One region of the Pontibacillus sp. ALD_SL1 genome, then DNA from elsewhere that is predicted to be linked to it. Evidence: riboswitches for the same ligand, from Rfam matches in the RefSeq annotation. Region 1 holds a riboswitch; the other holds the start of a gene.
The links. Region 1 has a riboswitch for preQ1 ahead of queC (7-cyano-7-deazaguanine synthase QueC). Riboswitches for the same ligand answer to the same signal wherever they lie in the genome.
Positions count from the first base shown of each region.

Region 2: it holds a riboswitch for preQ1, as region 1 does, so the genes downstream of both, queF (preQ(1) synthase) here and queC (7-cyano-7-deazaguanine synthase QueC) in region 1, are expected to answer to the same signal.

Region 1 covers NZ_CP062974.1:498,222-513,500, reverse strand. The annotation lists gene IMZ31_RS02615 (helix-turn-helix domain-containing protein) at 1-519, shown strand, start outside; gene IMZ31_RS02610 (ATP-dependent helicase) at 550-2,718, opposite strand; gene IMZ31_RS02605 (aminopeptidase) at 2,917-4,155, opposite strand; gene IMZ31_RS02600 (BCCT family transporter) at 4,661-6,292, shown strand; gene queE (7-carboxy-7-deazaguanine synthase QueE) at 6,622-7,386, opposite strand; gene queD (6-carboxytetrahydropterin synthase QueD) at 7,331-7,804, opposite strand; gene queC (7-cyano-7-deazaguanine synthase QueC) at 7,810-8,475, opposite strand; PreQ1 riboswitch class I at 8,573-8,617, opposite strand; gene IMZ31_RS02580 (STAS domain-containing protein) at 9,513-10,352, shown strand; gene IMZ31_RS02575 (cupin domain-containing protein) at 10,498-11,004, shown strand; gene IMZ31_RS02570 (class I SAM-dependent methyltransferase) at 11,381-12,439, opposite strand; gene IMZ31_RS02565 (FAD-dependent monooxygenase) at 12,621-12,941, opposite strand; gene IMZ31_RS02560 (GNAT family N-acetyltransferase) at 13,150-13,698, shown strand; gene mbcS (acyl-CoA synthetase MbcS) at 13,764-15,279, opposite strand, start outside.
Region 2 covers NZ_CP062974.1:17,550-32,828, reverse strand. The annotation lists gene IMZ31_RS00150 (DUF3891 family protein) at 1-758, opposite strand, end outside; gene IMZ31_RS00145 (type 1 glutamine amidotransferase domain-containing protein) at 844-1,359, opposite strand; gene IMZ31_RS00140 (lysine N(6)-hydroxylase/L-ornithine N(5)-oxygenase family protein) at 1,432-2,748, opposite strand; gene IMZ31_RS00135 (RrF2 family transcriptional regulator) at 2,962-3,402, opposite strand; gene acsA (acetate--CoA ligase) at 3,865-5,580, opposite strand; gene aldA (aldehyde dehydrogenase) at 5,807-7,255, opposite strand; PreQ1 riboswitch class I at 7,401-7,445, shown strand; gene queF (preQ(1) synthase) at 7,512-8,009, shown strand; gene tatA (twin-arginine translocase TatA/TatE family subunit) at 8,695-8,886, opposite strand; gene IMZ31_RS00110 (GMC family oxidoreductase) at 8,913-10,625, opposite strand; gene IMZ31_RS00105 (gluconate 2-dehydrogenase subunit 3 family protein) at 10,641-11,387, opposite strand; gene IMZ31_RS00100 (hypothetical protein) at 11,556-12,155, shown strand; gene IMZ31_RS00095 (site-2 protease family protein) at 12,156-12,668, opposite strand; tRNA gene IMZ31_RS00090 (tRNA-Arg) at 12,811-12,883, opposite strand; gene IMZ31_RS00085 (deoxynucleoside kinase) at 13,095-13,733, shown strand; gene IMZ31_RS00080 (deoxynucleoside kinase) at 13,733-14,413, shown strand; tRNA gene IMZ31_RS00075 (tRNA-Ser) at 14,699-14,791, opposite strand; gene serS (serine--tRNA ligase) at 15,080-15,279, opposite strand, start outside.

The DNA of each region.
Region 1 (15,279 bases):
AGGTTAATTGCCACAGTGACGCTAGTAGCCCGAGCAGCTATTGAAGCAGGAGTGAACGAAACGGAATCCCTATCCATTTCTTACTACTATATAAATGAAATTGATCAAAAAGAGAAAGTTGAAGATCTTATGCACTTAGAGAAAGTGATGGTCCATGATTATCTTTCTAAAATACAAAAACAAGAACAACTTGACCACTCACCACTCATGCAAGCCTGCCTTGAAAGTATACAGGCTAACCTTCATAAACCTATTACAATTGAAAGAATGGCGAAGGAGTTAGGCGTAAGATCCGAGCACCTATCCAACCTATTCAGAAGAGAAGTTGGCCTCTCCCTTCAACAATACATTCATAGACAAAAAATGAAGGAAGTTAAAAAAGCATTACTTAACCAGAAAGACTCTATTTTATCCGTCGCAGGACAATACGGCTACAAGAGCGCCTCTCACTTCTCTCGTATATTTAAAAAATACGAAGGTATATCACCAAGTAACTATCGAAAACAAAACGGATTATAAAAACGAGGCTGTCACATGCAGCCTCGTTCCTTATTCATTCGACCGTTCTAAACGCTTGAAGTTCCAACTAATAGGTCGAGTCACTTCCATCTCTTCGAAATAGATTTTATACATCCTTTTCCGATCATCCACCTCTTCAATGGTACCTATACCAAAAACAGGATGCTTTACCCGCTCTCCTTTATTGAAAGCAGCATCTGATGTATGTGTCGCGTCCAATTGACTGTTCATCCGAATGACTTCCTTCGCCTCTTGTTCAAACTCCTGTTCAATAATACCAATTCGTTCGTACAATGTTTCTTCAAGTTCAAACAGGAAACGAGAAGGATACTTCTTCTCTCCTCGTCCACCTCCCCCCTCAGATTCGGTCAGGTATAGTTCACGTTCCGCTCTGGTGATGGCGACATAAGCAAGGCGACGTTCTTCTTCAAGAGCATACTCTTTTCTTTCTCTCAGAGATCGTTCATTAGGTATAACCCTATTATTAAATCCAACCAAGAAAACATATGGGTATTCTAACCCTTTCGAGGTGTGGATGGTCATGAGCTTCACAGCTTCTCGCTGGTCCTCTCTATCATTTTCCGTGTAAAGCGTAAGCATTTGTAAATAATATTCAAGAGAAATCTCTTCCCCCATTGCTTCTTCGTACTGTACAACGGAGTGCTTAAGTTCCATAAGGTTATCTAATCTCTCATGATCTCCATCCTCACGAATAAAGGCTTCATAACCTGTAGCCTGCAATAAATCTTGAAGTAAGTCTGCGACAGATAGTTCGTTCCGCTTTAGTTTCATTGCTTCTATGATTTCAATGAATTCTTTCGCTTTCGTACGATTAAAGATAGAGTGGTCTATATGGTCGCGTAACGTCTGATAGAGTGACTTTCCTCCTTCTTCAGCCCGCTCTCGTAAAAAGGTCATTCGCTTCTTCCCCATTTGTCTTCTAGGTGTATTTATTATTCTCATAAATGATAAATCATCTTCAAAAGCCAAAAGCTTAAGATGAGCAAGCGCATCCTTAATTTCTTTTCGTTCAAAGAACTTAAATCCTCCAAAAATACTGTACTCTAAGTTTTCATGGATGAGCTCTTGTTCCACAAAACGGGATAAGTAATTCGCACGGTATAAGATTGCCACCTCATTTAACGAGGCTCCACTTTCTTTTTGCAAGGATTGAATACGCGAAACAATCCATTTGGCTTCTTCTTGCTCTGTCTTAGCGTGGTAGTGAATGACATTAACGCCCTTAGGGTTTTGTGTGAACATATCTTTATCCACTCGTAGTTTATTTTGTTTTATAAGTGCATTTCCGAGATTTAAGATTTGAGGAGTGGAGCGGTAATTTTCATTTAAGAGAATCGTTTTACAACCAGGAAACCATTGATTAAAATTCACCATAAATTTCGGATCCGCCCCTCTCCATTCGTAAATCGTTTGGTCGGGATCCCCAACTACGAACACGTTTCCATGACCTTTACTAAGAATACGGATGAGTTCAAATTGTTTTGGACTACTGTCTTGAAACTCATCCACCTGAATATAGTATAGTCTTTCCTGCCATTTCTCCAATACGTGGTTATATTCTCCAAAGAGAACTAATGTAAAGTTTATAAGATCATCAAAATCGAGCCCATACACTCGTTTTTGTTTCTTTAAATAGGCTACTATAATCTTCCGGTCTAGCTCCTCTACTTGGTCTGGCTCAAAGGTTTTTTCTCTCGAAATAAGATCATACACATAGCCGGTATCTGCTTTAAGTTCACCGATTTTCTTTAAAATCCGCGCAAACTTATGATCATTCACCTTTAACCCGAACTCTTCATAGATTTCCCTTAGGATTGATTTTTGATCTTCAGTGTCCAAAATGAGAAATTGCTTTGGATAAAAGAGGTGATGAATATCTTCTCGTAAGATCCTCACACAAAAACCATGATACGTATTGATATAACCCGTATCCCTTTCTCCTCCTACAAGTTTTTTCACCCTTCTTCTCATTTCTTGAGCTGCTTTGTTCGTAAACGTGACACACAAGAGATTAGAAGGCTCAATCCCTAATTCACTTACTAAATAGGCATAACGATTCGTTAAAGTTCGTGTCTTACCAGAACCAGCTCCAGCAATAACCCGCACAGCTCCTTCAGTCGTAGTAACCGCCGTTGTTTGCTGTTCATTCAGACCATTAAAGATTCCATCCACTTCCATTTAACCAACCTCCGAACGGAACATTTGTTTGTACACCATTATACCAAACAACCGACCACTTTAACCATGCACAGCACTGAAGGGTGCCAGTCCCCCGTTACCTAAGTAAAGGGGGACTGGCACCCCGCAACCCTTTACAGTGATAAAGAATTAGGAACATAAAAAGAGAGCTCAAATAGAGCTCTCCTTTTTTAGGCATTAAGAAAAATCAAATGCCCAGTTCCCATTACGAAAAACAGGTTCTGTTTCACCAGATGGTGTGATACCGTCGATATCAAGTTCTCCTGATCCCATCATAAAGTCAACGTGAACAATGCTGTTATTCACACCGTTTTCATCAAGCTGATCATCATCCATCTTTGCTCCACCCTCGATACTGCTAGGGTAAGCTTTTCCTAAAGCAAGGTGACAAGACGCATTTTCATCGTAAAGTGTGTTATAGAAAATAACGCCACTTTGAGAAATTGGGGATTGATGAGGAACAATGGCAAGCTCTCCTAAACGACGAGCCCCTTCATCCATGTTTAACAGTTGCTCTAATGTTTCATACCCTGTTTCTGCTTCGAAATCAACCACTTTACCTTCTGTGAATGTTAAAGAGAAATTCTCAATCAAGTTCCCGCCATAACTAAGTGGTTTAGTACTTGAAACGGTGCCATTTACTCCGTATTTATGAGGTAATGTAAAGACTTCTTCAGTAGGCATATTTGCATTAAAGGATATTCCTTGCTCTGACTTAGATGATCCACCTTTCCAAACATGGCCATCAGGTAAGTATACTTCAAGATCTGTACCTGGAGATTTATAGATCAATTTCTTAAATTGCTTCTTATTAAGGTAATCGCGAGCTTTCCCTAACGTTTCGTTATGCTCATCCCAAGCTTTCAGTGGGTCTTCTTGGTCTACTCTCGTAATCGTAAAGATCTGTTCCCACAGCTTAGATAACGCCTCTTCTTCCGATACATCAGGAAAGACCTTTTTAGCCCATTCTGTATTTGGTATGGCTACGATTGACCAAGTAATCTTGTCATTCATCGTGTACTTTCTAAAGTTCTTCATCGCTTCTCCACTTGCTTTACTAGCGGCAGCTATTCGAGAAGAATCAATGCCATTTAAATTATCGGGGTCGGTTGAACGAATAGATAAAACAGCAGCACCATTTTCAGCGAAATAATCATATTGATCTACTTTCCATTGAGGTACTGTTTCTAAGACATCTTGTGAAGCATGTTCAAAGTAAAGACGTTGCATAACATCATCGGCCCAGTTAATATGAACATCTTTCGCACCAGCTTCATAGGCTTTCCTAGCTACAATGCGCGCAAACTCAGCACCATCTACAGGAGCATTTAACATAAGAATTTGATCTTTCTGTAAGTTGACCCCTTTATGTATAGCTAACTCTGCATATTTTTCTAACTGTTGTGTTGTAGGCATATAAGCCCTCCTTTAAAGTGTTTGGAATACTTTGACTTCTCTTTAGCATAACAAATTACGGCCTTTTTTTGTAACAAAAGCCTTCTTACTTTCCTTTATGATCCACTATTAAGATTCGAATTTTCTTCACTGGATGTAAAAATAACGGACAGGATCATTGTTTACGAACATTATAGAAAAGTTTGAGATCACAGAACGCTTTGAACCTGTCATGCTTATTTTTACCGGAAAAGAAGACTGGACTGAACCGCTGTGAATTTAAAGAAACTCTTAAACTCTTTATAAAAACTATTAATATCCCCCAAAAACCTCGATTTAAATCGAGGTTTTTTTATTCTTTTCGACAAAATTTCAACACCTGTTCACCCCAGCATTATCAGTAAGTTTGTCCAGTTTGATCACCTCGTTCTTTTCAATTAATTCAAATAGATTGTACAATTTGTTCTGTACAAAAAGTTATCAATCTATTATGATTAAATATGTACTTGAAAGAAAGGACGATTAGATGAATAAAAAAATAATGGATTGGCCCACATTTGCAGGGGCATTATTCCTACTATTATCAGTAACAATTCCACTCATTTTATTTCCTCAAAAAGGTCAGGTTGTCGTAGACAAACTCCAAGAAATCATAACCACAAACTTTGGTGTTGTCTTCATGATTGTTGGCCTCGGCATTTTCTTATTCCTTCTCTATGTCGCATTTAGTAAAAACGGTCAAGTAAAACTAGGAGACAAAGGTGAAAAGCCTGAATTCAAAACATTCTCCTGGGCAGCTATGTTATTCTGTGCCGGAATCGGTTCTAGTATTCTATACTGGGGTACGATCGAGTGGGCATATTATTACCAAGCACCTCCATTTGCAGTTGAAGGTGGCACGAAAGAAGCGATCCAATGGGCGAGTGTATACGGAATCTTCCACTGGGGACCAATTGCTTGGGCCATTTATACATTACCCGCACTACCAATTGCTTATTTCTATTATGTTCGTAAAAAACCTGTATTAAAAATTAGTGAAGCTTGTCGACCTGTTATCGGAAAACGAGCTGACGGCCCTCTAGGTACGATCATTGATGTTCTATTCATGTTTGGTTTAATGGGCGGAGCAGGTACAACACTAGCGCTCGGAACACCTATGATAGCTGAAGGAATTTCAAGTCTTACCGGCATTGAAGTTACACTCGGACTTAAAACGGGTATACTAATTGTTTGTACTGTTATTTTTGCCATTAGTGCTTACTCTGGGTTGAAAAAAGGAATTAAAGTTCTAAGTGATGTGAACTTATGGTTATCACTTTTCTTACTTGCCTTTGTATTTATTTTCGGACCAACGAAATTTATCTCTGAAACAACGTTTAATAGTCTTGGTTTATTAGCGGATAATTTCTTCCGCATGGCTACATGGACAGAATCATTTGCTGGTCTTAATTCAATTGCTGAAACAAGCTTCCCGGAATCATGGACGGTCTTCTACTGGGCTTGGTGGCTTGTATACGCACCATTCGTTGGACTCTTTATTGCAAGAATCTCGCGTGGGCGTACAATCAAACAGATGGTTCTTGGAACAATGCTTTACGGTACACTAGGAAGCGTTCTTTTCTTCGGAGTAATCGGAAACTACGGTATGTACATGCAACTTACAGGACAATTTGATATTATTGGTGTCTTGAATACACAAGGAGCACCAGCTGCAATTATTAGTGTAATCGCACAATTGCCAATGGCTCCTATTATGATTACAACCTTCACTGTTCTAGCAATTATCTTCCTTGCAACAACATTTGACTCCAGTTCTTACATACTGGCCTCTGTTGTACAGAATTATGTTGAAGAAGAACCATTACGTTGGAATCGTTTGTTCTGGGCCTTCGCCCTTTGCCTACTTCCACTTACCCTAATGATCTTAGGCGGATTAGGTACATTACAAACAGCTAGTATTGTCGGAGGAACACCATTACTATTCATTATGGTCATGCTAGCCTGGTCATTTATGAAAGCTTCAAACGAAGACATCGTTGCTTCAGATGACTACCAACCAAAAACAATTAATCTAGATTCTAAACAAATCAAACGACGCTTAAAGCGCAAAAAACGTCTTCAAAAAGAACAAGAACAAGAAGACTCTCAAGTAAGCTAACCCCCCCTATTTATATAGAAGAAAAGGTGCTCCTTCACTAAGGAGCACCTTTTTTATGTAAGCTTTATAAAGCTATAATATTGAAGATAAAGGCAGAATTGTTGAAGACTCGAAGTTGAGACATGTTAGTGGGGATGGAAACTGCGAGACTCCCGTGGGCAGAAGAGCCTAGGTGAGACCCCGGAGCCCGGCTTTGCCGGGTGAGGAGGCTCACCAGCTCCCCACAGGAAAGCGAGTGGTTTCCAGGCCCACCTTACACTCAATTAAAGCAAACGGAAACATTCTCTCAACTAAAAAGCAGTACCCTCCAAAAAGAGTACTGCTTCACCTTATACACCTCGTCGGTTACCCCACAGCAGTGCGTGCACTTGAGGCAAGACGCGAACGCGGTTTAATTCTGTCGAGGCCATTACCTGATCAATAAGCCATTCATACTTCCCTAACAAATGATGCATCAATTTCGTATCATCAGCCTCTTCCGTATCATCGTTTCCAACTTGTACGAAGAACGGAATACCAGGATAGCGTTTATGCACTCCTTTGGCATAGTCCAAGTCTTCTTCATTAAAGACTACAACTTTCAAACTCGTTGTTAGAGGATCAAGATGTTCAATAATATCATCAAGCTTTTGCCAGTCTGTTTTCATCATCGAGCTTGGTGGCTTCGGTGAAATCGTAAGGTCATCAATGCTTGTAAACCAGTCCTGCCACTTACTCCCCTGCGTTTCAAGAGCAACCTCACAACCGTTTTCGTGCAGGAGATCGACAAGCTGGCCCATATGTTTTAACAACCCAGGATTGCCACCAGAAATCGTAACGTGATCAAAGGCTTCTCCACCAACTTCTTTTAACTCATCATATATTTCACCTGCTGTCAGTAAACGAATGTCCTCTTTCGCACTTCCGTCCCATGTAAAGGCGGAATCGCACCAGGCACAGCTGTAATCGCAACCAGCTGTTCGGACAAACATCGTCTTTCGCCCAACAACCATCCCTTCTCCCTGAATAGTCGGTCCGAATATTTCTAAAACAGGAAGTTTACTCAAGCTCCATCCACTCCCTTCTTGCCTCTGCAAAGCTTGTTGGTGTTTCATAAAGCTTTACAAATTCAACACGAAGGGATTGATTATTCTGCGGTAATGCGCCTGCCATCTTCTCATAAATCCACACGACCATGTTCTCAGCAGTCGTATTCATCATAGGAAGGGTCTCGTTGATGTAACGGTGATCTAGGTGGACTTCAATTTGTTCTTTCCAAATTTGCTTAATGTCGCCAAAGTCCATTACGATACCGATCTCATCCGTGTAACCACTAATGCCAAACACAACACGATACGTGTGTCCGTGTAAGTTCTTGCATTTCCCTTCATAGCAATGCAGATGGTGAGCAGCATCAAACGTAAATTCTTTGCTGACCATGACGCGCTTTTTATGATACTGAAGGTCACTACGCTTAATATCCTGATCAATTTTCTGTAAGTCTTCTACGATGCGAAATCCATATTGATCCATAGCCATTATGCGTTCGCTCCTTCTTTTTGATTTATATAAGTGTCTAAACCGTTTTGTCTTAATTTACAGGACGGGCATTCGCCACAGCCTGAGCCACGAACACCGTGGTAACAAGTTAACGTACGTTCCTTCACGTAAGTAAGTGCATTAAGGTCATCCGCAAGCTCCCATGTTTGTGCTTTGTCTAACCACATTAACGGCGTATGAACTACGAACTGATCGTCCATAGATAGATTAAGCGTTACGTTAAGAGATTTAATAAATACATCACGACAGTCTGGGTAGCCGCTGAAATCTGTCTCACAAACTCCTGTTACGATATGCTGGGCGCCAATTTGTTTACCCATAATAGATGCAAAAGATAAGAATAATAGATTTCGACCTGGTACAAATGTAGATGGAAGATCACCATTTTCCCCATCTTCCACCTCTATATCATCTCTAGTCAAAGCGTTTGGTGCCAGCTGACTTAATAACGACATATCAAGTATGGTATGCTTCACACCTAAATCTTCCGCTATCTCTTTCGCTACTTCAATTTCTTCATCATGACGCTGATTGTAATCAAACGTCACTGCCTCTACTTCATCAAAATGCTTCATTGCCCAAAAAAGACAAGTCGTACTATCCTGTCCCCCACTAAACACAACAAGGGCTTTCTTATTATCCATAAAAAAATTCTCCTTTCATTATAAAAAGAGAATTCTACACACCCGTACATCAATTCGAACTAAATAAAAAAACCATACCTAAGGCGAAGGTACAGTTCGATCCTTAGTTTTTTATAGAGGGTGTAGCTAGAACCTCTCCTGCATCACACACGCAGATTTTCATTCAATTTTGTCTACTTGATTGTAACATAAGTCCATGCCAAAACGTAAGGTTTCATTTAGTCCACCTTTGCGCTAGGTAGAGTAAGCTGAAAATGCTGCGGAAGACAGCAGGTTTGTTGAAGGACTCGCTACACTCCAGCTGCGGGGCCGTTCTACTACTTCTGATAAGGGGTGTCTGGGGAACGGGGAGACTCCTACGGGAGAAAGAGGTCGACGAGACCCCGAAGCGAACGAAGTGAGTGAGGAGGCTCTAATAAGAACAAGGAAGTTCGACTAAAATCGTCACGTCCTGTGACAACGCCGAACGACCTCACGTCGTGTGAGGCCGCCCGTGGAAAGCGAGTCGTTCCCCAGACACCCCTACCACCTCACTAACATAACGGCCCCTTTCACGCGAAAGTTATACAAAAAAAGAAAGCTAGCAGCTCGTTTCCAAGGTGCTAGCTTTCTCTTATGGGAGTGGTTTTTACAATTTAGGAGTCTTTTACAATGCACACGGGGGAAAAGATTCTCCAATTGCATAAAGGGAAAAAGCCGCCAAACCTTTCTATCTAAACCGGTTAAACATTTGTGGGACACGGAGTTCAATAAGCCAAAGGATATTGTTTAAACCTGACGTAATCGACAATAACGAAAGGGGGGCGTTTGGCGACTTTTTTTATGGGTAAAAGGTGGTCAATGGCGTTTGACCTTCTATAATGTATCAAGTTGAAAATGCTTTCAGCAACATAAAATACTTGGAAATCAAGATGTTTTTATTTTCTCAATAATCCAAACAAAGAATTATAGCGGATTTACTAGTTATTAATTTCATTACACTTTTATCTCCGATATGATGGGGGAGGAGCACGAATATGCAGCCGGAGGTGTAAACGATGAACATTTATCATAAACTTTATGAATACATAAACAATAACGTATCAGATATTACAGAAGCATGGCTAAACATGCGAGAAAACGATGTAACCTACTACTCTTCAACAAAGAGCAATGCAAGTACTGACCAACTAAGGGATGAAAATTATCAATTAATTGAATCTCTATCGAATGTTTTTATTTCTGATAAAACGGATCCTAATCTAGAACTAAAAGATTGGGCACAGCAAATTTCAGAGAAACGAGTTGGAGAACAGGTACCTATTAATGAAGTGCTTGGGCAGTTTTCAAATTTCCGTAAAGCAATTTGGCAACACCTTAAGACATTTGCCAATGAATATAATATTGGAATTGAACAGGCGATGGATATCGGCCAAATGTTTAACGATGCCCAAGACTATGTAATTTATCAGTTCTCTAAACATTATTACGAAACAAGCATTCGTCAAATCCATACTCAGCAACAGCTCATCAATGAATTAAGTGCGCCCGTTATACCTATAACAGATAAAGAAGCGATCATTCCTCTTATTGGTGACTTAGATCCTGAGCGTACGAAACATATTCAAGAGCATACGTTAGAACAATGCAATCAGCATCCTTATGAGACGCTTTACCTTGATATGTCAGGCGTTCAGAACATTGATACCTTGGTAGCTCACCATTTGTATCAACTTATTCAATCCTTAGACCTTCTAGGAGTAAAGTCTGTCCTTTGCGGAATGAATCCAAAAGTAGCACAAGTAGCTATCCAGCTCGGAATCAACTTCTCTAATGTGCCTATCAAAAGCACGCTTTACCATGCACTTGAAGAAGCATCCTTACACCAAGGAAAGTGATTTCCTATAAACTCAGAAGACTCAAGTATAAACATATACTTGAGTCTTTTTTTACTAACTATTTCCTTTTTCTTCATATTTTATGGTTTAATTATAACTATAGGAGGGTATTTCCCTAAGGAATTGGTTATAGGAGGAAAGTCTTATGCATGCATTTGCTAATCAGATACAAACCTACTCATTTGAAGACGACGGAGAGATCCCAAATAATCCGCTTCCACTATTGGTTTATCCTGGAGTACTAAACGAATACATCGACCAGATGGACGAAATCTTTTTACAAAAAGGTTGGCACAGTACATGGATTGGCTCAATCTTGCCCCATCACCACTACCATAGCACCGCACATGAGGTGCTCGGGGTCCTAAGCGGTGAAGCCACAGTTCAATTTGGCGGTCAAAGCGGACGTAAATTAGAAGTATCGCCTGGTGATGTTCTCATTATCCCAGCAGGTGTAGGTCACAAACAGCTTTATGGTTCGAAAGATTTCCTTGTTGTCGGAGCTTATCCAGAAGGCCAGTATAAAGATATGCGGAATGGCAATCCAAACGAGCGCCCTGAGGTCTTACACAACATTAAAGAGGTCCCTCTCCCCTCAACAGACCCCGTATTCGGAGACGATCTTCTTTTCTTAGAGTATTGGGGCAAATAATTGGCAGTACATATAAGAAGAGGCTCCCACTATAATGAGAGCCTCTTCTTATTCGTGTGAAAGATTAAGAAACTGTCTCCCCTCCCTCGATTCTCCACCTTGATATTGATATTTTTAACACGTTTCTTCAATAATAGGGCAGGATTGTTGAATGCTCGTAATTGAGAAAGTGTTTCCGTTTGCGTTGTTAGAGCGTGAGGTGGTTCGGGAAATCACTCGCTTTCCGCGGCGAGCTAGCCCAACCACTCATCAAACATAACGGTCCTTTCCAGCTTAAATATCTCAACTTCGAGTCTTCCACATAAGGCGGCTTATGCGAAAACAATCACCACCCACTATTAACAGAGACAAAAAAAGCCTGACCTACAATTGTAGATCAGACTTTCCCGGATGCTATTAAGGGGCGTGACTCTGGCTCTCTCTCTAAATTGGAATCAGACACAGTTTGTGGCATCAACCAAAAGGCATACCATCCACCTTCCTTAATAATAGAGTTGTAAGCTGATAGCGTAAGACCTGAAGCTTCAGCTAACTCTTCTATATCCTCAGAAGAAGGAAGAGCATATAAGTTGGAATGAGCTGTAAAGAAACTATTGAAGGCACTAGAGAATGCCTGCCCTTGATCTGTTTCGTTTACTGGTGTAATCACTGAGATGCGACCTTCATCAGATAACCAGGATGTTAAATTACTCAAAAGTTCTATGCGGGCCATCGGGTCTAAATAGTGAAACACATTATGCAAAAGAATTAAATCAGCTTTTTCACCCTCTTCAGGACGCCAATCACTAGCATCTGCAACAATATAATCAATATTGTTATATCCTGCTGAGGCCTTTCTCGCTGATTCAACTACCCGTTCATTCACATCTACACCTAGCATTTGTACTTCAGGGAAATCTTTCGCCAGCTTCCTTAAGTAACCTCCATGCCCACACCCTAAATCAATCACGGTTTCTACTTTATGTTCTTTCATCATCTTCTTAATCCGACGTATCGCGAAGTGCTCTAACAATGTAGACGTTTCCGCCACCACATCTCCGAACTTCTCATGATTGAATACCGCACGTTCGTTTGATTTCATGTACTTTGGATATGCAAGTAATGTGGGAATGTGCAGTTCCATCATCTCTTTTAAGAGAGCTCCTACACTGTTAGATCCATCTTCAAGAAACTCCCCGCAGTGATGTTTAGACGTTCGATACCGTCCACCTGTCCGTTTTCGTAAATGCTTAATGGAAGCCCCTACATCTACCCAACACTGCAAAAGCTCTTTACTGAGACCTGTTTCTGCTACAACTTCATCTACTGTTTTCGGATTTTTGAAAGTCTTAAATAAGTCTAATTCATACCCTACATAGGCATGCCAGGTAGGTAAGAATGATTCATTCCGCTTCATCCAGTTTCTCGCCTTTAAGGCGGTTTGGATTATATTCATTTCCCATCACTCCTATTTCTCCCATGGATAGTCTTCACTACGTTCAAAAAAGTATTTAAGCTGTTTTGATTCTGAGACGTATCATGAGCTGTATGTCATTCCAATTGCGAAGAGATGTAACATGGTCAAAAAGCTCAGGGCAAAGTTCTGCATATGCTTTATGAAAATAGTCGATTCCCTCTTACTGGTTCGCCTTCTTTAATAAAATAGACTTTAACGTTTCATGAGGGATCATAAGGGCGTAATTGTACGGTGTCGTTAATAATCCGTAATCCATACACGATTCTCCGACTTTTCTAGGCTGTTCAGATGATTGTCTTTCTAGCTCAATGTACTCAAGGGAAGAGAAGGAATGGCCACTTGCCAATACCTGATCGATTACGCCAAGATCCTCTAGAATAGCTAGCGTTTTAGGCTGCAACAGTTCCCCTTTATATTGAGGAGACTCCGCCTTTAATTGTTCAACTACCGCTACATTCACACCCCGACTCGCTAATTTCACAGCTAATGTGAGGCCTCCCACGCCTCCCCCATTAACTAAAACCTCCGTGTCGATGATCCTCCCTCCTTACATGGATTATGTAATGTTAATCTATTCCACCCACCCAAATAGATGAAACCTTTCAACTATCCGACCATTTCCTTTTCGTATCATAACCTACAATCTTTTGATAAAATATTGAATAACCTTCAATAAGGAGGATTCATTCATGTTTATCTATCAAATTAACAAAGAACTCCATTTAAAATTACTAGATATAACAGATGTAGACCGGCTTTTTCAATTGGTTCATTCGAATCGAATCCACTTAAGAAAATGGTTACCTTGGATCGATGAAACAGAAAAGCCAGCAGATACTAAACGTTTTATTGAAGGAACCATGGAGAAATTCGCTGATAACAAGGGGTTTGAAACCGGCATTTATTATAAAGGAGAGCTAGCTGGTGTGATTGGTGTCCATCAATTGGATCATCAAAATAAACACACGAGTATCGGATATTGGTTAGGTGAGAAGTTCCAGGGTAAAGGAATTATCACGAAAGCCGTATCCACCTATTTGCATTACCTTTTTGAAACACGTGAATTTAATAGAGTAGAAATACGCTGCGCAAAGAGGAATAAGAAAAGCCAAGCCATTCCTGTGCGCCTAGGCTTCACAAAAGAAGGAACGATCAGACAATGTGAGTGGTTATACGATCGTTATGTAGATCATGTTGTTTACAGTCTCTTAAAAGAAGAATATGATCTTATGAAATAAGAAAAAAGCTGGTGTAGAGGTCATTGAAGACTTCCACACCAGCTTTTTGATTTAAGTAAGATTTGTTATGCACGTTCTGATTGTTTCTCTTGATTCCGAAGTTCAACCCGGCGGATTTTTCCTGACGTCGTCTTCGGTAACTCAGCAAGGTACTCAATTTTTCTTGGATATTTATAAGGAGCTGTATGATCTTTGACATGTTGTTGAAGCTCACGCGTAAGCTCATCCTGATCCACTTGAACGTTCTTCTTCAACACAACAAATGCTTTAACTATATTTCCCCTGATTTCATCAGGACTAGCTACGACGGCACACTCTTGCACAGATGGATGTTTAACGAGAGCATCCTCCACCTCAAAAGGTCCAATTGTATATCCTGAACTAATGATAATATCATCACTTCGGCCTTCAAACCAGAAGTATCCATCTTCATCCATACTAGCTTGGTCCCCAGTTAAATAGTAGTCACCTCTAAAAGACATCTTCGTACGTTCTGGGTCTTTATAATATTCTTTAAATAAAGCAGGTGTATTCAAATGAACGGCAATATCACCGATCTCTCCCGCTCCTAATGGTCTTCCTTCTTCATCAATGATCGCGACTTCATTACCTGGCGTCGGTTTCCCCATTGAACCTGGTTTAACTTCCATCCCTTTTAATATGCCAACTAACAGCGTATTTTCCGTTTGTCCGTAACCATCCCTCACCGTTACATTAAAATGGTTCAAGAAGATATCAATAACTTCCCTATTTAATGGCTCACCTGCTGATACAGCACTGTGTAAATGTGACAAATCAAACCGGTCTAAGCCATCTTGCTTCGCCATCAATCGGTATTCAGTCGGAGTACAGCACAATACATTTATTTTGTGGTTATCCAACAAGGTCAGATAGCGTTCAGGATCAAATTTACCTTGGTACACAAAGCCAGTGGCTCCTGTCCCAAGCACAGATAAGAACGGACTCCATATCCACTTTTGCCAGCCAGGCCCCGCTGTAGCCCATACTTTATCTCCTTCTTCAATGGCCAGCCATTTATAAGCAGCTGTCCGCAGGTGAGCAAATCCCCACCCATGAGTATGTACAACCCCTTTAGGGTTCCCTGTTGTTCCAGATGTGTAAGATAGAAATGCCATGTCATCCCTTGATGTAGGAGCGATCTCAAGATGATCATTCTCTTGATCCATTAAATAATCCAGGTAAAGCCACCCTTCTGATTCATGACCCACAACAAATTTAGTGACTTGATCAATTGCATCTACATCAGCAAATTGGTCAACATAAGGATAGTAACTGACTACAGCCTTAACTTCCCCATGCTTTATCCGATATTGGAGGTCCTTCGCACGAAGCATCTCTGAACTCGGAATGACGACAAGACCAGCTTTCAGCGCACCAAGATAAACTTCATACGCTTCAATTAGCCGAGGAACCATGACTAAAACTTTGTCCCCTTTCTTAAGCCCTCGCCTCAAGAAAGCGTTACCAATTTTACTTGCACGTTTTATCAGTTTCCGGTACGTAATCTCACGAGCATTACCAGAATCATCTTCCCAGTGAAGCGCTGTATGGTTCGGATCG
Region 2 (15,279 bases), 480 kb from region 1:
CATCCCTCTATAAAAGTAATGGTTCTCACCTGACATTCGGCTGATGTATAGGCGTCCTCCCATAACTCAGCCGTAATGGAGTCACTTACTCTTTTATATGGAATAGACACTGTAAAAGGGCCCTCAAATGGAAAGGGCTTAACCGCAATATGTTTTCCATCCACCCATGCTGCCTCTAAGCCGTTTGGAGCAATTGAAAAAGTCTGGGGGAATCCATCCCGAAACCACGATAACTCGTCCTCCTTCTTCACTCCAGGTGGATTCATACAACAATACAAGGAAAGGTCATCGCAAAATTGAAGAAAGTCTAAATGCTCCTTTAGGTTATCAGCTTCTTCTGAAAGAAAGGAAAGGAGGCGTTCTCTTCTCCTTTCTTCATTATGTAAAAATTCTCTTACCGATTCTGATAACGTATCAGCTTTCGAGTAAAAGGAAGCATAATGCATGCTACACATTACCGCTGCATAAGAAGAGTGTTCTTCAACCTCATCAATCCCTCGTTGATACGCAATCACCTTTTCTTCTTCAGGGAAATCAATGAAAGAATACGGTTGCTGTTTATGATTATTCCAACGAGGTTTCTGATCTAAAGGAATCCAAGCACGATCATGGTAGGCGACTGCATACTCTACATCACTCCTAGGTTCTCCACCCACGAATTCATTCCCCATCCATTTCTTAGCCATGATCCCTGACACAAGAGCGTGGTGGTGCTGTTGAAATAATAGTATATGATTAGGTTCTCTTACAACGATCATATTCATCCCTCTTCCTTAACTAGATAAAATCCTGCAACCTATTTAGTTGCAGGATTTTAATATCTCTATTCAGTTACTCTTACCTTTACGCCAATAGTTTAAGCGATTCTCGGTTAAATGCAGGAATATCATCAGGTTGGCGACTTGTAACAAGCTGGTTACCGCATACTACAACCTCTTCATCTTTGTAATGAACACCTGCATATTCCATATCTACAGAAATAGATGTAAAGCCTGTAGCTGTACGTCCTTCTAGTGATTTAGCTGTAATAAGCAACTGAGGACCATGACAAATGGCAAATACGGGCTTTTTCTCATCCATGAAATGCTTAGCAAACTTCACGAAGCGTTCATCCGCACGCAATTGGTCAGGGGAAAAGCCTCCTGGGATAAGTAAAGCATCAAAGTCTTCAGGTTTCACATCGTCAATGCCTTGGTCGATTGTTACCGATTCATTTCCTTGCTTACCAGTAACCGTTTTCCCTTTCTGTTTCTCAATAGTTACAACTTCATGACCAGCTTCTTTAAATGCCTTAACTGGATCTGTGTATTCTACGTCTTCAAAAAGTTCTGTTACGACACATGCAATTTTACTCATGATGATCTCCTCTCCTTTGCTTTGAGTACATTTCCTATATTTCCCTTACAAGAATTCTTTAAACCATTGAACAAGTTATTGTCTATCACTCATTCGAAACTGCTGAAAAATAGCCCCTTCACCTTCTGGGTACACCACCCTACCAGCAATAGTATTAATCATCTTTATATTTCTACTGACAGAAAGACCTAAGTTATTTGCCCCCGTGCCATGGGAGTGGCTAATATTTGTAGTAACAAATATCTTATGATTACGATTCTGTTTAAATACGATTTCACAATTACGACCAACCTTAAATAGGTTCTCATCCTCATAGACAACTCCTTCAGCGAAGCGATTGTTAAACCAATCGGGAATGTTAGGCTTATACCCCGTAGCTAAAACAACTTTGTCCGTATTATAAGTGAAGGTGTCATCTGCTTGCCATTGATGACAATGCAGCTTGTAGCTTTCTTCAATTTTCTCAATAGAACTCACTTCCGTTACAGGCTGAATCGTAACGTCGTTTTGATTTGAACCGATAGAACGATGGTAAAGCCAATTATAAATATTACTAAGAGTAGAAGGGTCGACTCCATTTTGTAAAGAATCTAGATCAGACAGAGTGTTCTTTCTTTGTTCGTACGTTAAGGAATTGAAATAAGTTACATAATCTGGAGAAAAGAATTCTTGTGGTAACTTAGCTGTATCTAACTGAAAGAGTCCTGGTGAACGTGTTAGCCATGTTATCTCGTAGCCATAATGCCCCTGTTCCGCCAAAAGATCTTCAACAATCTCAGCAGCACTTTGTCCTGACCCTATTACAGTAACTTTATCTCCTTTCACTATTTCTTCTTTTTTATATAAATAGCGACTCGTATGCACAACATCCTCTTCAGGCAACCCTTCCATTCCATCTAGGATTAGAGGAGTACTACCTGTCCCCATCACAATATGCTTTGCGTTATAACACTCTCTTTCACCTGTATTCATATCTTCTACCGTTACTTTATAAAAATGGGACCCATTACTTTGATCTTCCTCAACATCCACAACCCTTTTACTGAAATGCAAGTGTTCAAGCTGACCTGCTACCCATTGTAAATACTCATTGTATTCTTCCCTTGGAGCCTGAAGTTCTTGGAAAAAGAAAAATGGGTACAAGCGATTTTGCTTATGTAAATAATTCACGAAAGAAAAGCGGCTCGTTGGGTCTGCAAATGTTACTAAATCCGCCAGAAATGGTACTTGCAAATTTGTCCCTTTAATCAACATACCAGGATGCCATTCCAATTGGTTTGTTTGTTCAAAGAAAACCCCATTTAAATCTTCCACTGGGTCTAATAGTGCCGCCAATCCTAAATTAAAGGGTCCTACCCCAACACCGATTACATCATATAATTGATTAGACATTCTTAATCCACCTTTAGTAGAGAGTCTTCTTCATTTTCCCTCAATATCAGGAAAATAAAACAAAAAGAGTAACCTCTATATGTTAGAGGTTACTCTTTTAGATATAGATTCATCAATTAAAAGAAGAATGAGTACGGTTGGCTATCATTCTCTACAGTCCATATAACCTGCCAGAACCAGAAAATATTCTTTATATAGTGAGTGTCTATATAGTTATGTTTCGTAATGAAGTATTTTATTTACCTCTTCAGTTTCATGAAGAAGATCCTTTAATGTGTATTGATTTAAAACATAGAAAAAAGACTGTAAGGCCTCTTCTAAAGCATACTTTAATTGACCAGATGGTTTAAGAGCTTCCTCTTTAGAATCAGACTGAACATAATCAATTAGGACAAAATCACTCTCCATTTTACGAATGACGTCTCCTAAATTAATATTTTCAGGTCGTTCTAATAGCTTAATCCCACCTGACCTCCCTCTAATGGTTTGAATTAATTCTAACTTTCCAAGATGAAAGACCACTTTGCTTAAGTGGTTTTGAGAGATATCAAATGCTTGAGAAATTTCTTTAATCGAAGATAGGTGATCTTGTTCTTTGGAACCTACATAAACAAGAACCCTTAAAGAGTAATCCGTGTACTTTTTTAGACGCATGCATTCTGCTCCTTTTCCGCCGTCTGTTTTTATTATATTATTATAGCAAAAAATATAAGTACAAACGAACAGTAAAGAAGAGATTTTTTTGATGTATTTCATTCTAAATACTGATATACCAATAATGACGGGATTTATTAACATTCTATTAAATGTATTAAGTTTATCTTAAAATGCTCTCAAACTACAATTATAGTGTAAAATTATTATATTAAATTAAATATACTATAAAACAGATATTTTACTCACAACTACAAATCCCCCTACTAAGCAGAAGTGGGGTAATGATAATTATAAGGGTTACCTCTATTGTTTTATCATTATGGTAGGTTCAAGGAAGGGATCATGATAATGAAGATGACTTAAAGATATAAAGTTAACAAGTGTCATTATAGAGGGGAGCATCCATACAACCTTAGTCTAAATATAAAAAGCTGTTCCACTTGGAACAGCTTTTTATATTTATTCTTCTAGAGTTGAAACATCTCCCGTAGGAAGGCCTAGCTCCCACGATTTTAATAGTCTTCTCATAATCTTACCACTTCTTGTCTTAGGAATTGTATCTTTCACTTCTAATTCACGAGGCGCAGCATGAGCACTTAACCCTTTCTTGACAAACTGTCGAATCTCCTCAAGTAGCTCTTCCGATTCAGAGTATCCATCATTCAAAGTAATAAACGCTTTAATGATTTCTCCTCGCTCAGGGTCTGGTTTACCAATAACTCCAGCCTCTGATACTGCAGGGTGTTCAATCAATTTACTTTCTACTTCAAATGGACCCACTCGTTCTCCAGAAGTATTAATGACATCATCTAATCGACCCTGGAACCAAAAGTACCCTTCTTCATCCTTGTACGCGCTATCTCCTGATATATACCAGCCATTTAAGAAATAGCTCTCATATTTCTCAGGTCGCTTCCAAATCGCGCGCATCATGGACGGCCAAGGTGCCTTAATGGCTAGGTTCCCCATCTGGTTTGGAGGAAGTTCGTTTCCTTCATTATCAATAATAGAAGCCACAATACCTGGGAATGGTTTGCCCATGGAACCTGGTTTCATATCAAGAGCAGGGAAGTTACAAATTAATTGCCCCCCAGTTTCAGTCATCCACCACGTATCATGGATGCGAAGCTCTAGCGCACTCATTCCCCAGGCAATAACTTCTGGATTTAAAGGTTCACCAACACTTAGAACATGACGGAGGTGTGTTAGATTATACTCCTTCACAATATCTTCCCCGGCACTCATCAACTTACGAAAAGCTGTAGGAGCTGAATACCAAACGGTGACTTCTTTTTCTTGCAGCGTCTCGTACCACTGTTCAGGGCTAAAGCGCCCACCACGGACGAGGTTTGTCACACCATTTAGCCAAGGAGCAAAGATCCCGTAACTCGTACCAGTTACCCAACCTGGATCAGCTGTACACCAGTAGATATCATCTTCTTTCAGATCCAGCACCCATTTACCTGTTTGATAATGCTGAAGCATTGCATTGTGAACGTGATAAACCCCTTTTGGCTTCCCTGTTGAGCCCGAAGTATAATGGAGAAGCATTCCATCTTCTAAATCGACCCATTCTACATCAAAGCTTTTAGAAGCCTCCTTCATCTCAGCATGATAGTCAATGTAAGCCTCCCCTTTTTGATCTGATTCACCTACTAAGACAACTTTTTTTAGATGAGGTAAATCACTAAAAGGCACACGCTCTAATAATTCGGGTGTGGTAACTAACATAGAAGCTTCACTATCTTCTAAACGGTCACGAACCGCTTGTTCCATAAATGCTTCAAAGAGAGGTCCAGCAATGGCCCCGACTTTTAGAATTCCGAGAAATGACGCATAAAACTCCGGACTACGAGGCATGAACAAAAAGACTCGATCTTCTTTCTCCACCCCATGTTTTTTCAGTACATTCGCAAATTGGTTGCTTGATTGTTTTAAATCAGTAAAAGTTAGCTTCTCTTCTCGATCAGGGGCAGAATAAATAAGTGCAATTTGATCCGCTTTATCTGGGTTTTCAGCATGACGATCAATGGCTTCATACGCAATATTTACTTTCCCTGTCGTATGCCAGCTAAAATTGGATTTAGCTTCATCCCAATTAAATTTCTGATACGTTTCCTCATAGTTATTCATGTTGAAATTTCCACTTTTGGTCTCAATACGTTGCATGTTCATCCAATCACCTCGTCCCCATTTTTGTAAACGATTACAGACCTCCATAAAAAAAGAGATAATCGTTTGATGTTTAAACTATTTAAAAATTCCGTTAATTATCTCTATTGTATGTGATTCAATTGTAAATTTAAAGCCATAACCCTCACAATAATTGGAATAACCTATTGGAATCAGAAAAAAAGTCCTGCAAGGAGTACCTTACAGGACTGTCAACATCATAATTTTTTTATTTCTTCTTTGAGTTATAATCCATATATACAACCTGGGTCACAAGGAAGTCCTCTAAACCGTGCTTACCATCAGCACCACCTATACCGGATTTACGAAGTCCTTGGTGATAGCCTTGAACAGCTTCCATATTCTCACGGTTTACATACGTTTCACCAAATTTAAGTTCATTTACAATACGCATTGCTTCACTTAAGTCTTCTGTATAAACGGAAGAGGAAAGGCCATAATCAGTATCATTCCCTTTTTCAATTGCTTCATCTATTGTAGAGAAAGTAGAAACCGGAATGACAGGTCCAAAGATCTCTTCTTCTATAACAGTCATATCATGTGTAACATCAGCTAAAATAGTTGGTTCATAGAAAAATCCTTTTTCCTGTTCCCCACGTTTTCCTCCTGTCACAATACGTGCACCTTCATTTACCGCACTTTCTACCATCTTCTCAACTTCCTGTATACGGTCTTCACTAATTAACGGGCCTACATCAGCACCTTTGTCCTGAAGTGGGTTACCTAACTTTTGTTCTTCGAATGATTTATGAAGGCGATTTATGAATTCTTCTGCAACACTCTCATGTACATATACTCTTTCGGCATTTGTACAAGCCTGTCCATTGTTAATTAAACGAGATTGCGTAACGTTTTCAACTGCTACGTCTAGATCAGCATTAGCTGTTACAATGGCCGGTGCTTTACCACCTAATTCAAGGTTTACTTTAGTGATATTTTGAGCAGCAGCTTCCATCACCTTCGTACCAGCTCCAACACTACCAGTCATAGAGATCATATGAACCTTTTCATGAGTAGCCATTGCATTACCTAGTGTTCCACCCGTGCCGGTAATAAAGTTGTAAATTCCTTTTGGCAGATCCATTCCATCGATAATTTTTGTGAATTCTGCTGCTGTATTTGGTGTTTGTTGACTTGGTTTCAGTACAATAGAACAACCCGTTACAAGGGCCGTAGCAACTTTTCGAGCTAATATGAATACAGGGAAGTTCCAAGGAACAATACCAGCAACGACACCAATAGGTTTTTTATAGACCATAATATTTTCATTTGGGCGATCACTTGGTACAATTTCACCTTCAATTCTACGTGCCCATTCTGACATGTAACGGAAGTAATCTATTGCAAGATCCACTTCTCCACTTGCTAGTTCATAAGCTTTCCCTTGCTCTTCTTGCAATAACTGAATAAAGGTGTCACGTTTTTCAGCGATTTTATCACCCATTTCACGGACCGCTTCTCCTCGCTTAATAGCTGGAGTTAACTCCCACTCCTTTTGGGCATTAAATGCTGCTTCAACAGCTTTGTTTACATCTTCTTCTGTCCCCTTAGGCGTTCTTGAAATCAGTTCTTCAGTTGACGGATTTATAATATCAATATACTCACTACCTGTGGAATTAACATATTCGCCGTTAATGTATAATTTATGGGTTTGCATGAAAATCCTCCTTAAATGAGTGTTCTCCAGGAATTTACCTCATTACCTAAAAACCAAAACTATCTAATAGGTTCTAAAGGCGTTCGTTGACACCTTTCTCCGCCACTTATATACTAAAGTTATTAAAAGTATAGAACATTCCGATTCGGGAGAGGTTCTAGCTAAACCCTCTATAAAAAACTAAAGAACAAGAGGTGGATCTTCGCTCAATGAAGACATCCTCTTTTTTTGTTCTTTGAGAAAGTGGTGACGAACAATGGCAGGAAGAAAAGATGAAGAACTAGAAGGAGTTACGTTACTTGGCAACCAAGGAACAAATTACTCTTTTGACTACGATCCAGAAGTCTTAGAATCATTTGATAACAAGCATCCTAAGCGCGATTATTTCGTTAAATTCAATTGCCCTGAATTCACAACACTGTGCCCTAAAACAGGACAACCTGACTTTGCAACGATCTATATAAGCTATATCCCAGGTGAAAAGATGGTAGAAAGCAAATCCTTAAAACTATACCTTTTCAGCTTCCGTAACCACGGAGACTTCCATGAAGACAGCATGAACATCATAATGAACGACCTAATCAAACTCATGGACCCTCGCTATATTGAAGTATGGGGCAAATTCACCCCAAGAGGCGGCATATCCATCGACCCATACTGCAACTACGGAAAACCCAACACCAAATACGAAAAAATGGCCGAACACCGCCTGATGAATCATGATATGTATCCAGAAACTATAGATAATAGGTAGAAAAGCGCAGGCGACTGTTCAGCCCCGTACGCATAAGCAAGCTAACGGAAGTGGCAGAAGGCCACTGGAGTTAGATTGCTTATGACGCTAGGGGCTAGGAGCCGGAGCTAGACACTAGAAAAGCATAGGCGACTGACCAAGGTAAAGAGGAAGCTCGACTAAAACCGCCACGTCCTGTGGCAACGTCGAGCGACCCCACATCGTGTGGGGCCGGATAAGCAAGCTGCTGCAAGTCTGCGCAGCAGACTGGAAGTAGATTGCTTATCGCGCTAGGCCCTCCCCGCCGGAGCTAGACACCATGAAAAGCGCAGGCGGCTTGCCCAGGGGCGTACGGATAAGTAAACTGCCGGAAGTGGCGATTAGCCGCTGCAGGTAGTTTACTTATCTCGCTAGCCCCTAGCCCGCCGGAGCTAGACACCATGAAAAGCGCAGGGGGCTTGCCCAGGGGCGTACGGATAAGTAAACTGCCGGAAGTGGCGATTAGCCACTGCAGGTAGTTTACTTATCTCGCTAGCCCCTAGCCCCCCGGAGCTAGACACTAGAAAAGCGCAGGCGGGGTGACAAGGTTAAATCGGAAGCTCGACTAAAACCGCCACGTCAATAGCCAACGTCGAGCGACCCCACATCGTGTGGAGCCGGAGCTAGACACCAAAAAGCCAAGTACAAATAAGTACTTGGCTTTTTACTACTCTTTTTTCGCCTCTTTCAGTTCTTTAGGCTCTTCATCATCATCTAATAATTCCCTCGTAGATTGCTTAAACTCAGCTAAGGTTTTCCCAAATGCTGCACCGATCTCAGGCAGCTTCTTCGGGCCAAATAATAGGAGAGATAGAATCAAAATCAACACTAAACCAGGGATTCCGATTTGAGGAAGCATAAGGCTTCACTCCTTCTGTTTAAAAATTAAACGAGAGAACCACCATTTTTACGATACTTTTTAATACCCTCAGCAGCACGATAAGCAAGTGCGCCTACTGTATCCGTTGGGTTCACACCACCATTATGGGCAAAGGCTGAAGCTCCTACTACAAATAAGTTCTCAGCATTCCAATGCTGCAAATAGCTATTCACAACAGAGGTATTCGGATCTGCGCCCATTATGGCTCCACCTGTATTATGTGTAGTTTGATAAGGTACAATACTGTAATCTGTTAATTCTGGGTTTGGAACTGTTTTAGAAGCCCCCATTTTTTCTGAGATTTCTGCTGTTTTTTGAGTAATATACTTTTGAAGTTTCTTATCCTGATCTGTAAAGTTGTAAGTCATACGTAATAACGGTAGTCCATATGCATCTTTATATGTTGGATCAAGATCTAAGAAATTCTCTTTATAAGGTAGAGACGCACCTTGTGATCCGATCGTTAATGTACGTGTATAGTATTTAATCGAGTTGCTTTTAAATTCTTTCCCCCACCTTGGTGTTTCCGGAGGAGTTGGGTTGTTAGCAATTGGACGTTTCCCTGTTTGGGTAATGGAAATAACGCCTCCATGAATGAAATCCAGGTCAGAATGATCAAAGTTATCACCATAGAAATCATTGATAGAAGTACCAAGCGCACCGGCTCCCATAAAGGTGTTGAACTGCTCTTCCTCATAAAAGCCTGTAGCTCCAGGAAGAATTTGATAGCAATAACTACGACCTACAACACCTTGGCCTGATTTGGGATCATATTTTTGACCGATGTCTGACATCAATAAGAATTTCACATTATTCATTACATATGAGGTAAGCGCAACGACCTCAGCAGGTTGAATAAATTCCTCGCCACTTTGTACGTCTACATACTTTACGCCCGTTGCCTTGCTTCCATCATAAATAACTTCAGTTACATTAGAATGGTATCGAATTTCATAGTTTCCAGATTCCCTGGCAGCTGGAATAACCGAAATCACCGGATCCGACTTTGCTCCATATTCACACCCGAATCGCTCACAAAATGCGCAGTACTGACATGCGTTGATCTGCATACCATACTGATTTTTATACGGTTCAGAAAGGTTAGCTGACGGAATTCTATAAGGCTTGTACCCTAATTCCTTCGTAGCTTCTGCAAACTTATCAAGTGAACGAGTACTCTTCATTGGTGGTGTTGGATAAGGATTACTCCGTTTACCTGCCATAGGATTCTCTTCACCTGATATTCCGCAGGCTTTCTCAAACTGGTCATAATAGGGCTCTAACTCGTCGTATGTAATGCCCCAATCCTGAACAAGGTAGCCATCTTTAATTTTTCCTTTCCCATACTTTTTCTCTGTCATTGATTTAATTTCGAAATCATAAGGGAAAAAGCGGTACGTTTGACCATTCCAGTGCACACCCGCTCCACCTAGGTTTTCTCCTAGAAGAAAGGAACCTAGTTGACGCATAGGGAGAGCACGTTGTTTACGATTATTTCGAAACGTAATAGTTTCTTTTGAAGTGTCTTGCATTAATTCATAGCGGAGTGCATAACGTAACTCATCGTGCCCATGCAAATAATCTTCTGTTGACCGTTCTTTTCCTCGTTCAAGCCCCACTACTTTCATACCATCCTTAGCTAGCTCAGCTGCTAAAATACCGCCTGTCCAACCTACTCCTACTGTGACCACATCAACTTTTGGCAATGTCTTTGCCATATGATCTCCGCCTTTCTATTTATTCAACATAGAATGCAAACTTTGCGGCTCTATATCTACGAATTTATCGCTCTCAATTTTACCGATATAAGACATTTGGGCGCCTGGGAACTGTTTCATCTTCCAACCATCCATGTTGCGATTACCACTGTACATTGGATCTGCATATACACCTTCAATCGTAGCCGCTCGCATAAGTTCAAAGAACTCAGCAGAAGTCGTTCCAGTCATCTTCACTTCATCATTTTCAAAAGCTGTTAAAATCTTGTCCTGTTCTTCTGCACTTAACTCTTGAAAACTCTTCTGGTAATCAGATTGACTCTTTTCTTTTAACTTCTTAATTCCCATACGGAAGATCTCGCCACGATTCATCCGTGACTGATATCCTTGTGTGGGTTCACCCTTATAGAAAGGACCCTGCATATATTCCTTGGTATTATTGCCCCATGGACCTGCGAGTTGATGATCAATAAAGAACGGAACCCCTAGCTTAATAGCTCCTGGACCATTCTCATCCTCAGGGAAAACTCTCTCGCAGCTAGAAGCTAGCACCCGGAAGTCATCACGATTCGTGAAAAACATAAAGGCATCATTATATTGATCTTCACTTCCACCGTTAGACTGATTTTTGGTTTTCGGATCATCTTCCATAACCTGCATCGTAATGAAACTAGCTAATAACCCTCCACCGACTACACCACCTGCTGCATAACCACTTTTCTTTAAAAAGTCCCGGCGACTATATTTCTCTTGCTCGCTCATGTGTAGACCTCCCTTAAATGTTTTGTCATCAGTATTCCTCTAGAAAATACTGTTATACTTTCCAAAATAAAAAAGATGCTTAATCGTTTTAAGCATCAGTAAAAATATGTTAAAGTTTTTGTATTATAAAACGATTAATAGAGAGAGATTGCAAGAGGGGGAGATTAATTGAAAGCTATGATCGGGCAAGATAGTAAGCCCATTAAGGTTGGTATAATCGTTATATTCGTTATTGGGAGCTTTTTCTTTCCATTATTCCTGGTGATCTTCTTCCAAGACATCTTTTTCTTTTCTAGAGATCATATCTACTTCCAACCATTGCTATCTGCTTATGTACTATTCTTTGCAGGCTCTATGTTAATGGCCGGTACGCTCCTTTTAGATTTACTGTATAATTCAAGAAGAGAAAACAAGAATTTAAAGCATAGGCCCTGGATGTTTTTCTTGGGAATCCCCGTGGTTATACTTACTTGCACTCTAGGAATAAACAGTTACTTCTATTTTGATTCTAAAGGTCTACATTTTAATGAAGCCTTCACCTTAGAACGGACGGATATGGAATGGTCAAATATGAAAGAAGTTATTAAGATTACTACCCGCGAAAACAACACAGTCATATTAAAAGAACATGAGTTCATTGGAAAAGATGGTTCACATTTTACCGTGCAAAATGACAGAGACTTCTTTGACTATAGAAATAAGATATACGCATACATAGAAGCAGCAGATGTACCCATGAGAACAATCTTCATTGAACCAGAAGAATAATTAACAGTTTAAATCCTCTTCTGTCCACTGCTCCTTCTGGAAGGTTGCCCTCTTCCCATCTTTCAACATCTCAAATACAACTAAACCATTGCTTGGTTGTCCATCCGGATAACGCATAGGAATAGCGTCAAACATAACAAAATAAATGGAATAATAAACAAAGAGATTCCAGAACTTCTGTCCTTCAATAAGGTCATAAAAAATAAGAGCATTGACGCCTATTGCTACCATTATGTTAAAAATCATAGGGCCAGCGTATACGAGGATATAGTGAATACGAGAGTTCTTTTCAAGGCGTTCAAACTGACACCAGCTATAAAAAAAGTAATACTTCCGAAAACATAGTCGTCCAATCTGCAGTATAGGTTTACCGCAACCTATATCTAACGTTTGATTTCTCGCTTTAAAAAGCACCGCAAAGAACAAGTGTCCGATCTCATGGATCATGGACACGATGGGCAGTATAATAAATATTGAAACCATAAGATACAAAATATCGTACAACCCAAACATACTGATTGCCCTCCTCTGCGGTAAAAGTAGTCATGTGGGTTGGATTCCTTTTCAAAGAAGATATTAAACTAGGAACACTATCCTAAAATAGGAAATATAAAGAAAAAAGCTGCCCAATATGGACAGCTTTTTTCTTATGAGATGACCCCGGCAGGATTCGAACCTGCGACACAAGGTTTAGGAAACCTATGCTCTATCCCCTGAGCTACGGAGCCTTGAGAATATATTTTCTATTATATAGAAAAGTTATGCTTTTGAAAAGTTTCAGTTCTTAGCTCAATACATGGTATACAAGGAATTCGCACAACCTACATATGGAATGAATTTTAGAGGTTATGACCGTTACTTACGCCGGTTGATTATGATAAAATGTAGTTTGTCTGTCTGAACGTATAGAGTAATACTGTTGGCGAAGGAGGAGGAGAGATGGGGAATACTCCCTTTATTGCAGTAGAAGGACCAATTGGGGTAGGTAAAACATCATTAGCTCAAAAATTGGCTTCCCAATTTGAATATACACTGTTGAAAGAAATCGTAGAAGAGAATCCATTCTTAGGTAAATTCTATGACAACATTGAAGAGTGGAGTTTTCAAACAGAAATGTTCTTCCTGTGTAATCGATTTAAACAACTAGAGGATATTGAAACGTACTATTTGAATCAGAACAAACCTGTTATTTCTGATTACCATATTTCTAAGAACTTAATCTTTGCTGAAAGAACGTTAAAAGAAGCACAATATAAAAAGTATGTCCAAATATACGATATTCTTACTAAGGATATGCCTCGCCCAAATATGATTATTTATTTACACGCTAGCCTTGATAAGCTTCTTGAACGTATTAGAATGCGAGGGCGTGAAGTGGAACAAAATATTCAAGCGAGTTATTTAGAACAATTACTTCGAGATTACGAGTTATTTATGGAGAAATTCGAACGTGAACATCCAGATATTCCAGTGATCCGCTTCAACGGAGATAATCTCGATTTTGTTAAACATCAGGATGATTTAGATTATATGATTCAAACAATAGAGAATCACTTTAAAAAAGGGGAAGTTATATAATGAATGCACGCAACCAATATGGCATTCCACATGACGCCGTCATTACAATTGCGGGCACAGTCGGCGTTGGAAAGTCAACGATGACAAACGCTCTAGCCAGTGCCTTAAATTTTCGAACGTCATTTGAGAAAGTAGACACAAATCCATATTTGGATAAGTTTTATAATGACTTTGAACGTTGGAGTTTTCATCTACAAATATATTTCTTAGCTGAACGGTTTAAAGAACAGAAGAAAATTTTCGAGTACGGCGGTGGCTTCATACAAGACCGTTCTATTTATGAAGATACAGGCATCTTCGCAAAAATGCATTATGAAAAAGGCACAATGAACGAAGTAGATTATAACACTTATACGAACCTGTTTGATGCTATGGTCATGACACCTTACTTCCCACATCCGGACCTTCTCATATACCTAGAAGGTTCATTTGATGATGTGGTAGGCCGTATTAAAGAACGCGGGCGTCCTATGGAGCAACAAACCCCTGTCGAATACTGGGAAGAAATGTTCGGCCGTTATGAGAACTGGATCGATAACTTCAATGCATGCCCTGTACTACGTCTTAATATTGCTGATTATGACGTTGTAAATGATGAGAATTCCATTGAACCTATCTTAGAAAAGATCGGTCATTTCATCCAACAATCCCGTAAATGGCGCTCTCGTCAACTAACGTAAAAAAGTGTGAGCTTTCCTATCTAAAGGAAAAGCTCACACTTTTTTATAATCTCTGAAATTTGCAGATCCGTTACTTTAGAAGTGCTTGGTCTGGCTAGAGGATCACGGTTTTCTAAACAAAAGCAGACGGAAACATTCTCTCAAGCTTAGAGGCTTAAAGGTTGCTTCCTTATTCTTGACCAATCCTATTAAAAAAGACCATCAAAAAAACCTCAGTGATTACTCACTGAGGTTGTCTATATCGTTTGTGATTTTTCAATCTCCAATTTTTACGCGCATAAAAAATGGCGGAGGAGGAGGGATTCGAACCCCCGCGGGGCGTTAACCCCCTGGCGGTTTTCAAGACCGCTCCCTTCAGCCGAACTTGGGTACTCCTCCGTGTTGGCGACAATTAATAATATAACATTGTACATTATTAAAGTCAACAATTTTCAACAATTTTTTTATGAAATGTTGAATGATGTCGAGCGCATTTAAATATGCTCAAAAACTCAACAAAAACCATTGTACCTGAACTTCACGTATAATACAAGGGTTTTATTAAAATTTTTAATAGAAGTGTGGTTATCACCTTTAGCTTCCCAATATTAAAAAAGAGAAAGGACTTCTTTATAAGTCCTTTCTCTTTAATAACAAGTATAAGTTTTTTACGACATTATACTCTGTTTATTGAATAACTTCCTTACCACCCATATATGGTCGAAGGACTTCTGGAACTTTTACAGTACCATCTTCTTGCTGATAGTTCTCCAATATGGCTGCTACTGTGCGTCCTAGAGCTAGCCCAGAGCCGTTTAATGTATGAACAAATTCAGGCTTTCCTTTCTGATCACGACGGAAGCGAATACCTGCACGACGTGCCTGGA